One region of the Pseudomonas sp. AK-TSAG1-1 genome, then DNA from elsewhere that is predicted to be linked to it. Evidence: riboswitches for the same ligand, from Rfam matches in the RefSeq annotation. Region 1 holds a riboswitch; the other holds the start of a gene.
What was found. Region 1 has a riboswitch for cobalamin ahead of cobW (cobalamin biosynthesis protein CobW). Riboswitches for the same ligand answer to the same signal wherever they lie in the genome.
Positions count from the first base shown of each region.

Region 2: linked by a shared signal. The riboswitch ahead of cobO (cob(I)yrinic acid a,c-diamide adenosyltransferase) and the one ahead of cobW (cobalamin biosynthesis protein CobW) in region 1 are both predicted to bind cobalamin.

Region 1 covers NZ_CM165965.1:3,482,086-3,489,083, reverse strand. Annotated here, with positions in the region: gene cobM (precorrin-4 C(11)-methyltransferase) at 1-240, opposite strand, end outside; gene AC1UK9_RS15420 (cobalamin biosynthesis protein) at 322-735, opposite strand; gene AC1UK9_RS15415 (CbtA family protein) at 732-1,433, opposite strand; gene AC1UK9_RS15410 (CbtB domain-containing protein) at 1,445-1,642, opposite strand; cobalamin riboswitch at 1,765-1,986, opposite strand; cobalamin riboswitch at 2,932-3,142, shown strand; gene cobW (cobalamin biosynthesis protein CobW) at 3,241-4,311, shown strand; gene cobN (cobaltochelatase subunit CobN) at 4,315-6,998, shown strand, end outside.
Region 2 covers NZ_CM165965.1:1,898,813-1,905,810, forward strand. Annotated here, with positions in the region: gene AC1UK9_RS08685 (C40 family peptidase) at 1-385, shown strand, start outside; gene AC1UK9_RS08690 (PQQ-dependent sugar dehydrogenase) at 476-1,789, opposite strand; gene AC1UK9_RS08695 (hypothetical protein) at 1,856-2,440, opposite strand; cobalamin riboswitch at 2,604-2,833, shown strand; gene cobO (cob(I)yrinic acid a,c-diamide adenosyltransferase) at 2,915-3,526, shown strand; gene AC1UK9_RS08705 (cobyrinic acid a,c-diamide synthase CobB) at 3,523-4,905, shown strand; gene bluB (5,6-dimethylbenzimidazole synthase) at 4,902-5,552, shown strand; gene cbiB (adenosylcobinamide-phosphate synthase CbiB) at 5,549-6,457, shown strand; gene cobD (threonine-phosphate decarboxylase CobD) at 6,450-6,998, shown strand, end outside.

The DNA of each region.
Region 1 (6,998 bases):
GGAGTGCACCCGTGCCACATCCTGCCCCTTGGCGTGGGCGGATTTGATCAATTCGATGATCTGCTCCAAGTGCAATTCGGCGCTGTTGACCACGATTTCGGCCTGATGCCCCTCCAGCACAGCGGTCGGGACCAGCGAGCCTGCGTAGATGATCACAGGGCAGCTGCGAATCAGTCGCTGGCCTTTGACAGTGATCAATTCCGGGTCGCCGGGGCCGGCGCCGATGAAGTAGACGGTCATGAAGAAATCCTGTGAAAAACGGGGCAGGGCAAGGCTTCAGATGAAGATTGCTCATGATCAAAGAGGGGGATTATCGGGATTTTACGCAGCGCCGGCCAATGCCAACGTGGCCTGGGCGTATTTTTGCCGGGAAATCAGCAGTTTTGCCGGCGCCTGAATCAGCTGTTCGGCGAGGGCCAGCGCAGCACTTTCGGCAACGCCGTAGCATCCGGTACGTTCGTAGGCGATCTGTGAATGATGGCTCAGACGCTGCTGATAACTCGCCAGTTCTACGCTGCTGAAATACAACAGCGGCAGTGCCAGTTGGGCGGCGAGTTCCTGTAAACCGGGCTCATCACGCTTCAAGTCGATACTGGCCAGGGCCTTGACCGCTAAAAGGTCGATGCGATGCGCCTGCAAGGCCTGGTCGAGCAACGCGCGCAGCGTGCTGGCCGGGCAGCCGCGCTGGCAGCCCAGGCCGACCACGAAGGTCGGCGCTGCGCTGTCATCGGTCATGCGTGGTACTGACCATCGCTTTTGCGGCGGAACAACCAGGCGCTGATCAGGCCCAAAGCCAGCCAGAACGCCACGTTGGTCAACTGCGAAGCGATTTTGAACTGAGCTTCCAGCGCCTCGGGTGCCAGCATCGAATGCACCTCCGGCTGCGGGGCGCCGATCACATGCGGTACGGCCAGGATTGCCACGCCCAGCAGCTTCATCAGCCAGTGACGGCTGAACACGATCAGGGCCAGGCCGACAGCGGTCGAGGCGGCCGTGCCGATCCACCACATCTGGCGCGAAGCCAGATCGGCTGCAGCGGTACCCGGCAGTTCAGGCGGCAGGCCGAGGGTCGGTGCAAGCACGAAGGTCGCGTAACCGGCCAGGCCCCAGAGCAGGCCTTGCGAGGTTTTGGTCGGTGCACGCAGGGTGTAAAGGCCCGCGAGCATCAGGGCGAAACCGACGGCCACCACCAGATTGCCTCCGGTGGTCGAGACTACGCGCTGCCAGCCGTCTTCCGGCTCCCAGGCTTGTGCGTCGTGGGTGTGCCCGGCCATGGCGCCTTCGGCATGTTCATGAACGGCGACAGGTTCGGCTTTTTCGAAGGTTTCCGCCTGCAGAATCAACGGCGAGACCCAGAAACTTTGCAACAGGGTGAGGAGCAGGGCAGCCAGCAGGCCGGTGAACCCTGCGGTTTGCGCAATTCGCTTGATCATGTCGAAAGGTCTCAGTGGCACGGAAACGCGGCGCTGTGGCGGGTATCGTGGGCGGCGTTGTGCACCGCTTCGATGTGCGAGAAACCGGCGAAGTAGACGAGGCTGGCACCCAGGATCGAGGCAAAGATCGCCGCAGTCAGGCGTTGGCTCAACGTGGCGGTGCTGGAGATTTTATCGGTGTTGCTGCCGGTGCTGCTGATGATCGACATGGCGCTTCCCTCTGGAGTGTCAGCGGGTGAATAGAGCGCATGAAGACCCCTGCGAGTCGGGCACGCAGAGGTTCGAACAGCGCCCGCCCACCGCGGGTTTGTTATGTTCAGCGACGCACAATGCGCACTGTGTGTTGCGGGCCGGTCTCCGGGCTCACGAGGGGTTGGCGTCAGGCCGACCTGCAAGCATCACCTTCCCATGCCGTACTGGCACAGTGGATCTGACGCTTCGCTCGCTTACCGTTGCGGGGGCAGCACCGGACTGACATGGGCTTGAGTAAAGCACATGATTCACCGGTTTCCCGTTTCACCCTGTGAAGGGCACCCGTAACAAGTTGTGTAGGAGACCATGGGTTGGGGAATTTAGTCAATTTTGTGGGTGGATCCGGTGCTGCGGTAACGGCCGCTTAGGGTTCCGCCCTGACGGCGGGTCACTTTTGGCAAACGCCCCAAAAGTAACCAAAAGGTCTATGCCCTGACGTTCGGCCCTCGCCTAGGCTCGGGTTCCTTCGCTCCGGGATTGATCCTGGGGCATCGCCTACGGTTTGCTTCGCTGCACCTCCTCTCGATGTGTTTGGCTGCGCCAAACGGTCGCTGCGCTCCCACCCCCGGATCAATCCCTCCACTCAGCCTGCCGGCGGGTCTTGAGATCAAAAGCTTTACTCGAGCTAACGCTCATCGTGTTGAGTGGGGCGGCTTCGCCGCATGGGGGGCACGAATTAAAATTGTGGGAGCTGGCCTGCCAGCGATGGCGGCCTCACGGCCGACCAATCTTTAACTGAGCACACCCGATCCCACTGTGGGAGCGGGCTTGCTCGCGAAGGCGGTCCGCCAACCAACTAACTCCAACTGAACACACCTAATCCCCTGTGGGAACTGCCGAAGGCTGTGATCTTTTGATCTGGATCTGGATCTGGATCTGGATCTGGATCTGGATCTGGATCTGGCTCCGGCTTTTGATGTTGCCTTTGATCTCAAAGCCCCATCGGCAGGCCGAGCGAAGGTGTCCATCAGGGGGGAGGCGCGCAGCGCCATGCGGCGAAGCCGCATACATCGAGAGGAGGTGCAGCGAAGCAAACCGTAGGCGATGCCCCCTGATGGACACCGTAGCGAGGGAACACTGAGCCTAGGCGAAGTGCCGTACGCCGGGGCAAAGCCTTTTGGTTCCTTTTTGGCGTTTGAAAAAGGGACTCGCTGTAAGAGCGAAACCGCCAGCGGCAGCACCCGAAGCAACGGATATGCCCCCAATCCCAAAATCCACCAACCATTGACCCATCCCAATACCCTGCGTAGCCTTGCGCTTTCGAGGTTCTTCGGCCCACGCCGAAGCTAAGAAGGGAACGCGGTCCAAGCCGCGGCTGCCCCCGCAACTGTGAACGGTGCTGTTCGCTGCCACGCCACTGCCAACTCAATCCAGAGCCAGCGGGAAGGCGCAGCGAATGCCAGGCCCAAAGCCTGAACACCGTCAGCCAGGAGACCTGCCTCGTGACAGATTTCTCACTACAACCGGGCGGGGTGATCCGGTGGCGAATTCTTCCGCGCGCTCGGTCGCAGCGGATCTCGTCCCGTATGCCCGCCACCTTGCCAAAGGGCATCCGATGAAAACACTGGCCAAACTCCCTGTCACCATCGTCACCGGTTTCCTCGGCTCGGGCAAAACCACCTTGCTGCGACACATGCTCGACAACGCTCAGGGCCGCCGCATCGCGGTGATCGTCAACGAGTTCGGCGAACTGGGCATCGACGGTGAAATCCTCAAGCAATGCACCATCGGCTGCACCGAAGAAGAAGCCACCGGCCGCGTCTACGAACTGGCCAACGGCTGCCTGTGCTGCACGGTGCAGGAAGAATTCTTCCCGGTGATGCGCGAACTGGTCGCCCGTCGCGGTGATCTCGACCACATCCTGATCGAAACCTCCGGTCTGGCCCTGCCGAAACCGCTGGTCCAAGCTTTCCAGTGGCCGGAAATCCGCAGTGCCTGCACCGTTGACGCGGTGATTACCGTGGTCGACAGCCCGGCGGTGGCTGCCGGCACCTTCGCCGCGTTTCCGGATCAGGTCGATGCCCAGCGCAAACTCGACCCGAACCTTGATCACGAGTCGCCGCTGCACGAACTGTTCGCCGACCAACTGGCCAGCGCCGATCTGGTGATCCTTAACAAGGCCGACCAGACCAGCCCTGAAGACCTCGCTCGCGTACGTCTGGAAGTCGCTGAAGAGCTGCCGCCAGCGGTGAAAATCATCGAAGCCAGCAACGGCCGTCTGCCACTGGACGTGTTGATTGGCCTTGGCGCGGGTTCCGAAGAGCACATCGACAGCCGCCACAGCCATCACGATCACCACCACGACGGTGATGACGACCACGATGACCACGATCATGACGCTTTCGATTCGATCTCCATCGAACTGCCGCAAGCCGATGAAAGCTTGCTGCTCGATGCACTGACGCAGCTGGTGGTTCAGCACGGCATTCTGCGCGTCAAAGGCTTCGCGGCGATCCCGAACAAGCCGATGCGCCTGCTGATTCAAGGCGTGGGCACGCGTTTCGACAAGCACTTCGACCGTCAGTGGGGCACCGATGAAGCGCGCGTCACGCGCCTGGTGCTGATCGGCCAGGAACTCGACGCCGCGCAACTCGAAGCGCAACTGCGCGCCGCGCTCAGCGTTTAAGCCATGCACCTGCTCAGGACCCAGCCCGGCGGTTTCGTGTCGGATGACAATATTGCCGACCTTGGACAAACCCCCGCCGAGCTGGTGATCCTGTGCAGCGGCGATTCCAGCCTGGCGCTGCTCGCCGAAGCTGCGCAGCAATTGCCCGAGGATTACCCGAGTCTGCGCCTGGCCAATCCCATGCAGGTGCAGAATCACGCTTCGGTCGATCTGTATGTCGATGAGGTGCTGCGTCACGCCAAGGTGATCCTGATTTCGTTGCACGGCGGCATTGCCTATTGGCGTTATGGCGTCGAGCGGCTGGTGGAGCTGGCTGAGCGCGGTGTGCAGGTGATTCTGGTGCCTGGCGATGACCGTCCCGACCCTGAACTCAGCGACTTGAGCACCGTGCCCGCCGAGGATCGCGACCGCCTCTGGCAGTTCCTGCGTCAGGGCGGCATGGGCAATGCGCTGGACTTCTTCCATTGCCTGGCCAACCGCTGGCTGGCGCGGGACTACGCCTGGGACGAGCCGCAAGCGCTGCCGCGTACGGCGATTTACCAGCCACAGAAAAACTCCGCTGCGCTGAGCGACTGGCAAGCCGAATGGCTGCCCGGTCAACCGGTCGCGGCGGTGTTGTTTTATCGCTCGCATTTGCAGGCGGCCAACACTGCGTTCATCGATGTGTTCTGCCAGCGCTTGCAGGCGGCGGGGCTCAATCCGCTGCCAATCGCAGTTGCCAGTCTGAAAGAGCCGGGCTGCCTGAGCGTGGTCGAGGATTGGCTGGACGAGGTCGAGGCGGCGGTGATTCTCAACACCACCGGGTTCGCGCAATCCAGCCCGGAAGCCCCACATCTGCGGCCGTTCCGGCGCAATATTCCGGTGATTCAGGCGATCTGCGCGCAGGACAACGAGCCTGGCTGGCGCGACAGCGAGCAGGGCCTCGGACCACGCGATCTGGCGATGCACATCGCCTTGCCGGAACTCGACGGGCGCATCATCAGCCGGCCGATCAGCTTCAAGGATCTGGCCTGGCGCAGTGAGCGCAGTCAGTCCGACGTGGTCTGCTACCGGGCGCAACCGGAGCGCATGGATTTCGTCGCCGAACTGGCCCGGCGCTGGAGCGATCTGGCGCGGGTGCCGAACGCGGAAAAACGCATCGCACTGATCCTCGCCAACTACCCGACCCGCGACGGTCGTATCGGCAACGGTGTCGGCCTCGACACCCCGGCCGCGGCTTTGAATATCTTGCGTGCGTTGCAGGCTGAAGGCTTTCCGCTGACGGCTCAGTTGCCGGACAGCGGCACTGCGCTGATCCAGCAATTGCTCGGTGGCGTCAGCAACGACCTCGACAGCATCGATTTGCGCCCGTGCCAGCAAAGCCTGGCGATGGACGCTTATCTGGCGATGTTCAATGCACTGCCGCAAGCCAATCGTGCGGCAGTGCTGGAACGTTGGGGCGCTCCGCAAGACGATCCGATGTGCCGTGACGGGCGGATGATGATCGCCGGTCTGCGCTTTGGCCTGACCTTTGTCGGCATTCAACCGGCGCGCGGTTATCAGGTCGATCCGAGTGCGGTGTATCACGACCCGGATCTGGTGCCGCCCCACGGCTATCTGGCGTTCTACTTCTGGCTGCGCAACACCTACGGCGCGCACGCGGTGATTCACGTCGGCAAGCACGGTAACCTCGAATGGCTGCCGGGCAAGGGCGTCGGCCTTTCGCAAAACTGCTGGCCGGACGCGCTGCTCGGGCCGCTGCCGAACATCTATCCGTTTATCGTCAATGACCCGGGTGAGGGCGCACAGGCCAAACGACGCACGCAAGCGGTGATCATCGACCACCTGATGCCGCCGCTGACCCGTGCCGAAACCTACGGCCCGCTGCGCAATCTGGAACTGTTGGCCGACGAATATTACGAAGCCCAACTGCTCGACCCGCGCCGCGCCCGCGAGCTGCAGCGCGACATCCTGCAACTGGTGCGCGAGACGCAGATCGACCGTGAACTGCAACTCGACGCCGGCCTGGACAGCGACGCCGACGCAGCGATCTGGCTACCGCGGCTGGACACCTATCTGTGTGACCTGAAGGAATCGCAGATTCGCGATGGCCTGCACATTTTCGGTGAGTCACCGACCGGACGTTTGCGCATCGACACGTTGCTGGCGCTGCTGCGCATTCCGCGTGGCGACGGCAAGGGCGCACAGTCGAGTTTGCTGCGGGCTGTGGCGAAAGCCTTTGAGCTGGGGTTTGATCCGCTGGATTGTGCGTTGGCCGAGCCGTGGAATGGCCCGCGTCCGCAGGCGCTGCAAAACGTCAGCGATGAAATCTGGCGCAGCGCCGGCGATACCCGCGAACGCCTCGAACTGTTCGCCACCCAACTGATCGCCCAGGCACTCCAAATCCCCTGTGGGAGCGAGCCTGCTCGCGAAAGCGGTGTTTCAGCCGACATTGATTTATCTGACCCACCGCCATCGCGAGCAGGCTCACTCCGACAGGATCCGCGTTGGGCTGAAGTCAGCGTAATCATTGAGAACCTGCGCGAAGTCGTCGCCCCGCGTCTCGACGCCTGCGGCCCCGCCGAAATGCGTGGCTTGCTCGATGCGCTGAACGGCCGCTTCGTCCCTGCCGGCCCAAGCGGCGCGCCGAGCCGTGGCCGTCTCGACGTGCTGCCCACCGGGCGCAACTTCTACTCGGTGGACGTGCG
Region 2 (6,998 bases), 1.6 Mb from region 1:
TCGCGCGCTCGGCCTGGTCGGCACGCCTTATCGCTGGGGCGGCAACACGCCGGATTCGGGTTTTGATTGCAGTGGTCTGATCGGTTTCGTTTACCGCGATGCGGCGGGTATCAATCTGCCGCGTTCGACGCGTGAACTGATCGTGATGCAGGCGCCGAATGTCGGCAAGGAAGGCTTGCAGACTGGCGACCTGATCTTCTTCGCCACCAACGGCGGCTCGCAAGTCAGCCATGCGGGGATCTACGTCGGAGAAGGGCGCTTCGTGCACGCGCCGGCAACCGGTGGCACGGTGAAGCTCGACAGCCTGTCGAAGGCGTACTGGCAGAAAGCGTATCTGAGCGCCAAACGGGTGTTGCAGCCTGAGCATCTGGCGCATAACCCGTAATTGCTGATGTTTTAAATGTGGGAGATTCTATGTTTGAGGGGAACCCTCAAACATAGAATCTCCCACATTTGTTATGTGCTGGACGCTAAATTATTTGGCGGACGACACCCGCCACACCTTGTTGCCCACATCGTCGGCCACCAGCAAACCGCCTTGCTGGTCGATCACCACGCCCACCGGGCGGCCCAGAGCGTTCTCGTCCTTGTCGAGGAAGCCAGTCAGCACATCGACCGGTGCTCCGTTCGGCTTGCCGGCGGCGAACGGTACGAAAATCACTTTATAGCCACTGTGCGGTTTGCGGTTCCATGAGCCATGCTGGCCAATGAACGCGCCTTCCTTGAATTGCGCCGGCAGGCTGTTGCCCTCGGCGAATGTCAGGCCCAGCGAGGCGGTGTGCGGGCCTACGGCGTAGTCCGGAGCAATGGCCTTGGCCACCAGATCGAGGTTTTGCGGTTTTACGCGCACATCCACATGCTGGCCGTAATAGCTGAAGGGCCAGCCATAGAAGCCGCCGTCCTTGACTGAGGTGATGTAGTCCGGCACCAGGTCGCTGCCGATCTCGTCACGCTCGTTGACCGCCGTCCACAGCGCGCCAGAGGTGGGCTCCCACGCGAGACCGTTGGGGTTGCGGATGCCCGAGGCGAAGATCCGGTGGTTGCCTGTGGCGCGATCCACTTCCCAGATCGCCGCGCGACCTTCCTCTTTATCCAAGCCGTTTTCGCCGACGTTGCTGTTCGAGCCAACGGTGACGTACAACTTGCTGCCGTCCTTGCTGGCGATGACGTTTTTGGTCCAGTGATGGTTCAGTGTGCCGCCTGGCAGGTCGGTGACTTTGATCGGCTGCGTCTTGATCTCGGTCGCGCCCGGCTCGTAGTGGAAGCGCAGCAAGCGATCAGTGTCGGCGACGTACAGATCGTTGCCGACCAGCGTCATGCCGAACGGCGAATTGAGATTCTGCAGAAAAACCGTGCGGGTCTCGGCCACGCCGTCGTGGTCGGCATCGCGCAGCAGGGTGATGCGATTCGGGCTCGGCACGCCGGCGCCAGCCTTGCCCATGACTTTCTTCATTACCCAGCCACGAATGCCACTGCTGTCGTCAGGCTTTGGCGGAGCATTGGTTTCCGCCACCAGCACGTCACCGTTGGGCAGCACGTAGAGCCAGCGCGGATGGTCGAGGCCTTCGGCAAATGCAGCGACTTGCGTACCAGCCACTGCGGTCGGTTTGCCGCCCGCAGGCCAGCCGATCGCCGGGGCGATGTTCACCGTCGGAATCAGGGTCTTGTTGGGTTCGGGCAGCTTCGGTGACGGGCCGGTGCCGTCGGAAACTTGCAGGCTGGAGGATTCACCGCAGGCGGCGAGCCCTCCGGCGAGGGCGATGAGGAGAGCGAGTTGGGTTTTGCGCATTACTGATCTTCCCTATGAATGCATGCCTAATCATAGAGGAGCCTGCGCACCCGATGGTTCAACCGCTCAGCCACGGGCCTCTTTGAACAGCACGGCGATTCCGGGGTGATAGTTGCCCGCTTCGCTGCGCAACTTGCGGTAGGCGTAGGGGAAATACCAGGCGACCGCGCAGCAGTGTTCCTTTTGCAGGTCGTCGACCATGTCCTGCAGCTCTTCGGGGCTGGCGCTGTGCTGGGCTTTTTGCGGCGCGACGAACAGGCAACCGAGTTTGAGGTCGCTGGCGAAGCTGATGCGTTTGGCGTCGCTGGTGATTTCCAGCAGGGCCTGGGTCAGGTTGAGGTTGCTGACTCGCGGCCAGCGCTGCGTGGCCTGGATGTAGGCGCGGTCTTCGGCGCCGGCGAGGAACAGGTGAGCGCGGGCATTGCGCTCGCCGTCCTCGTTCTGCTTGCGGGTGGCGGTGTCGCAAAGGGTCACCAGTTCGGCCATCCATGCCGCAGCGGAGAGCAATCCGAGATTGGCTTTCTCGTCATGCCAGTAAGGCGTGTCGTTGTCGCCGCGCACGGCGTTGTAGCGGTCGATACAGTCAAACCAGCGTTCAAGCACCGGGCGCAGGAACTCCAGGCGCGGGTTGCTGATGATCATGCCTTGCATCGTAATCATCCTTATTGTTGTGATGGGCTTTTTCGAGAAAAGCATGGCTCTTTGATATCACTTGTATCAGTGTGGCACAAGATTGGCGCCAGATAATTGATCGGCGGCAGTTATTCGCCCGACGGCCGCCTCTTTAATTGACGCTCCACCCCCAACCCTCTAACCTTCGCGGCTTGTTTCAGGTGCTCTGTGACGTGTGTCGACAGAGTGAAACAGGGAAGCCGGTGAGGGTTGTCTTCAGGCGAAGAACGATCGCGATCCCGGCGCTGCCCCCGCAACGGTAAATGAGTGAAAGCTGCGCATTGAGCCACTGTGTCGACAGACGCGGGAAGGCGCGCAGCCGGCGATTCGCCGCTCATGAGCCCGGAGACCGGCCTGATCCATCCAGCGGCATCACGGTGGGCGATGCCAGGCTTTTTGCCGTCTATTCTTGTGCCTGCCCGCCGTTATCCAGCCTCAACGGAGAGCTCCCCCATGACCGATTCCCCCGAGCGTGACGAACGCCATCTGGCGCGTATGCAGCGCAAAAAAGCCGTGATCGACGAACGCATCGCCAATTCGCCCGACGAGTGCGGCCTGGTGCTGGTGCTGACCGGCAATGGCAAAGGCAAAAGCAGCTCGGCGTTCGGCATGCTTGCCCGCGCCATGGGCCACGGCATGCAGTGCGGCGTGGTGCAGTTCATCAAGGGGCGCAACAGCACCGGCGAAGAACTGTTCTTCCGGCGCTTCCCCGAGCAAGTGCGCTTTCACGTGATGGGCGAGGGCTTCACCTGGGAAACCCAGGACCGGCAGCGTGACATTGCTGCCGCCGAAGCCGCGTGGGCAGTCTCCCGCGAGCTGCTGCGCGATCCGTCGATCGGTCTGGTGGTGCTGGATGAACTGAACATCGCCCTCAAGCATGGCTACCTCGACCTGGATCAGGTGCTCAGCGATTTGCAGGCGCGTCCGCCAATGCAGCACGTGATCGTCACCGGTCGTGCGGCCAAGCCGGAAATGATCGAGATGGGTGACACCGTCACCGAAATGGGCATGCTCAAACACGCCTTTCAGGCAGGCATCAAAGCGCAGAAAGGCGTCGAACTTTGAATCAACCACGTCACTGCCCGGCGGTGCTGATTGCCGCGCCGGCCTCCGGTCAGGGCAAGACCACCGTCACCGCCGCACTCGCGCGTTTGCATCGCAATCAGGGGCGCAAGGTGCGCGTCTTCAAATGTGGCCCGGACTTCCTCGACCCGATGATTCTCGAGCGCGCCAGCGGTGCGCCGGTGTATCAACTGGACATGTGGATGGTCGGCGAGCAGGAAAGCCGGCGTCTGTTGTGGGAGGCCGCCGCCGAGGCGGATCTGATTCTGATCGAAGGCGTGATGGGCCTGTTCGACGGTACGCCTTCGAGTGCCGATCTGGCGCGACACTTTGGTGTGCCGGTGCTCGGGGTGATCGACGGTACTGCGATGGCCCAGACCTTTGGCGCCCTGGCGCTGGGGCTGGCGCGCTATCAGCCGGACTTGCCGTTTGCCGGCGTGCTCGCCAACCGCGTCGGCACCTTGCGTCACGCGCAACTGCTCGAGGGCAGCCTCACCGAAGGCTTGCGCTGGTACGGTGCGCTGTCCCGCGAAACGGGGATCGAGTTGCCGAGCCGCCATCTCGGACTGGTGCAAGCCAGTGAACTGAATGACCTGGATTTACGTCTCGACGCGGCCGCCGAAGCTTTGGCCAGCAGTTGCGAGGTAGCGCTGCCACCGGCCGTGGAATTCGCCGCGCCTGAAGTGATCCCCGCTGAACCGTTGCTCGCAGGTGTGCGCATTGCTGTCGCACGCGATGAAGCCTTTGCCTTCACCTACGGCGCCAGCCTCGACTTGCTGCGCGCGATGGGCGCCGAGTTGAGCTTCTTCTCGCCGATTCGCGATACGCAGTTGCCTGAGGCTGACAGCCTGTATCTGCCGGGCGGTTATCCGGAATTGCACCATGTCGCGTTGGCGCAAAATACTGCGATGCTTGAGGCGATCCGTGCGCACCACGCCGCCGGCAAACCATTGCTCGCCGAGTGTGGCGGCATGCTCTATCTACTCGATTCGTTGACTGACGTCGAAGGCGCCCGCGCTGAGCTGGTCGGGCTGCTGCGCGGTGATGCGGTGATGCAAAAGCGTCTGGCAGCACTGGCGCTGCAAGCGGTGGATCTGCCGGAAGGTTCGTTGCGCGGCCACACCTATCACCATTCCCTGACCACCACTGAACTGACGCCGATTGCCCGGGGCCTGAGCCCCAATGGCGGGCGCGGAGCGGAGGCGGTGTATCGCGAGGGACGGATGACGGCGTCGTACGTGCACTTTTATTTTCCGTCGAATCCGACTGCGATTGCCGCATTGTTTGCACCGGATCTCGAGGCCGCTTTCGCGAGCAAGTCCGCTCCCGCATTGGATCACCCAACCCCTGTGGGAGCGGGCTTGCTCGCGAAGAGGCCATGAGCGACAACGCATTTTCCGAAGGCGAGCGCCAAGCGGTCTACCGAGCCATCGCCGAACGCCGCGACATGCGCCACTTCACCGGTGGCACGGTCGAGCCTCAATTGCTGCGGCGTCTGCTTGAGGCCGCACATCAGGCGCCCAGCGTCGGCCTGATGCAGCCTTGGCGTTTCATCCGCATCAGCGACCGTGCCTTGCGCGGGCAGATCCAGAACCTCGTCGAAGAAGAACGCATCCGCACAGCCATTGCCCTCGGCGAGCGCAGCGACGAGTTCATGAAGCTCAAGGTCGAAGGCATCAACGATTGCGCCGAAGTGCTGGTCGCGGCGCTGATGGATGATCGCGAACGGCACATTTTCGGGCGTCGTACGCTGCCGGAAATGGACATGGCGTCGTTGTCCTGCGCGATCCAGAACCTGTGGCTGGCGTCCCGTGCCGAAGGACTGGGCATGGGCTGGGTCTCGCTGTTCGAGCCGCAGGCGCTGGCCGATCTGCTGCAACTGCCGGTCGGGGCCAAGCCGTTGGCGGTGTTGTGCCTGGGCCCGGTCAAGGAATTCTATCCGGCGCCGATGCTGGTACTCGAAGGGTGGGCGCAGGCGCGTCCGCTCAATGAGTTGCTGTATGAAAATTATTGGGGAGTGAGTCAATGAGTGTGGCGTTGTTGAGTGTCGCTGCAGTCGCGCTGGATGCGCTGCTGGGTGAACCGAAACGCTGGCATCCGCTGGTGGCGTTCGGCAATTTCGCCGGGCGCATCGAGCGACGTTTCAATGCGGGCGGCCGTGGCTGGCGCAGTCACGGAGTCACCGCTTGGGTGATCGCGGTGCTGCCGCTGACGTTGCTCGCCACCGCATTTTCCTGGGCGCCTTACGTGGGCTGGATCGTCGAGATTCTTGCGCTGTATTGCGCCCTGGGCATGCGCAGTCTTGGCGAACACGTCGAGCCTGTGGCCAAAGCCTTGCGCAGTGAAGATCTGGAAGAGGCGCGCAAGCGCGTCGGCTATCTGGTCAGCCGCCAGACCAGCGAACTGGACAGCACAGCCGTCGCCCGTGCCGCTACCGAGTCGGTGCTGGAAAACGGCAGTGATGCGGTGTTCGCTGCGCTGTTCTGGTTTGTCGTGGCCGGTGCGCCGGGCGTGGTGCTCTATCGCTTGAGCAACACGCTCGATGCAATGTGGGGTTATCGCAACGAACGTTTCGAGCGTTTCGGCTGGTGTGCGGCAAAAATCGATGACGTGCTCAACTACATTCCTGCACGGCTGGTGGCACTGACCTACGCGCTGTTGGGCAACACCCGGCTCGCCTGGAAATGCTGGCGCACCCAGGCGCCGAAATGGGACAGCCCCAATGCCGGTCCGGTGATGGCTGCCGGTGCCGGTGCGCTGAATGTCGAGCTGGGCGGCCCGGCGATCTATCACGGTGAGCTGCACGACCGTCCGCAGCTGGGCGAAGGTGCGCCGGCGGATGCCGATTCGATTGATCGCGGCTGGCAATTGGTCCAGCGCGGGGTATGGTTATGGCTGCTGATTCTCTGCGTGGGGGCTGAATTCTATGCTTGAGCACGGTGGCCGGCTGCGCAAGGCTGCACTCGATTACGGTATTGCCGAAGCCGACTGGCTCGACCTGTCCAGTGGCCTTGCGCCGTGGCCGTTTGCGGTTCCGGAAATTCCGTTGCGCGCTTGGGCGCGTCTGCCGGAAACCGACGATGGCCTGGAGCAGGCCGCGTGCGATTACTACGGCGCCTCCCAGGTGTTGCCGGTGGCCGGCTCGCAGATGGCGATCCAGTTGCTGCCGCGTTTGCGCCGTGCCGGCAAGGTCGGCGTGTTGTCACCGTGTTATGCCGAGCACGCCGAAGCCTGGCGCCGCAGTGGTTACATCGTGCGGGAAGTGCTGGAGCAGGAGGTCGAATTTTTTCTCGACAGCCTCGACGTGCTGGTCGTGGTCAATCCGAACAATCCGACCGGCCTGAGCCTGACCCCGGCGCGACTGCTGGACTGGCACGCGCGGCTGGCCCAGCGCGGCGGTTGGCTGGTGGTCGATGAAGCGTTCATGGACAACACGCCGCACCTGAGTCTGGCGTCGTACACCCATCAGGTCGGC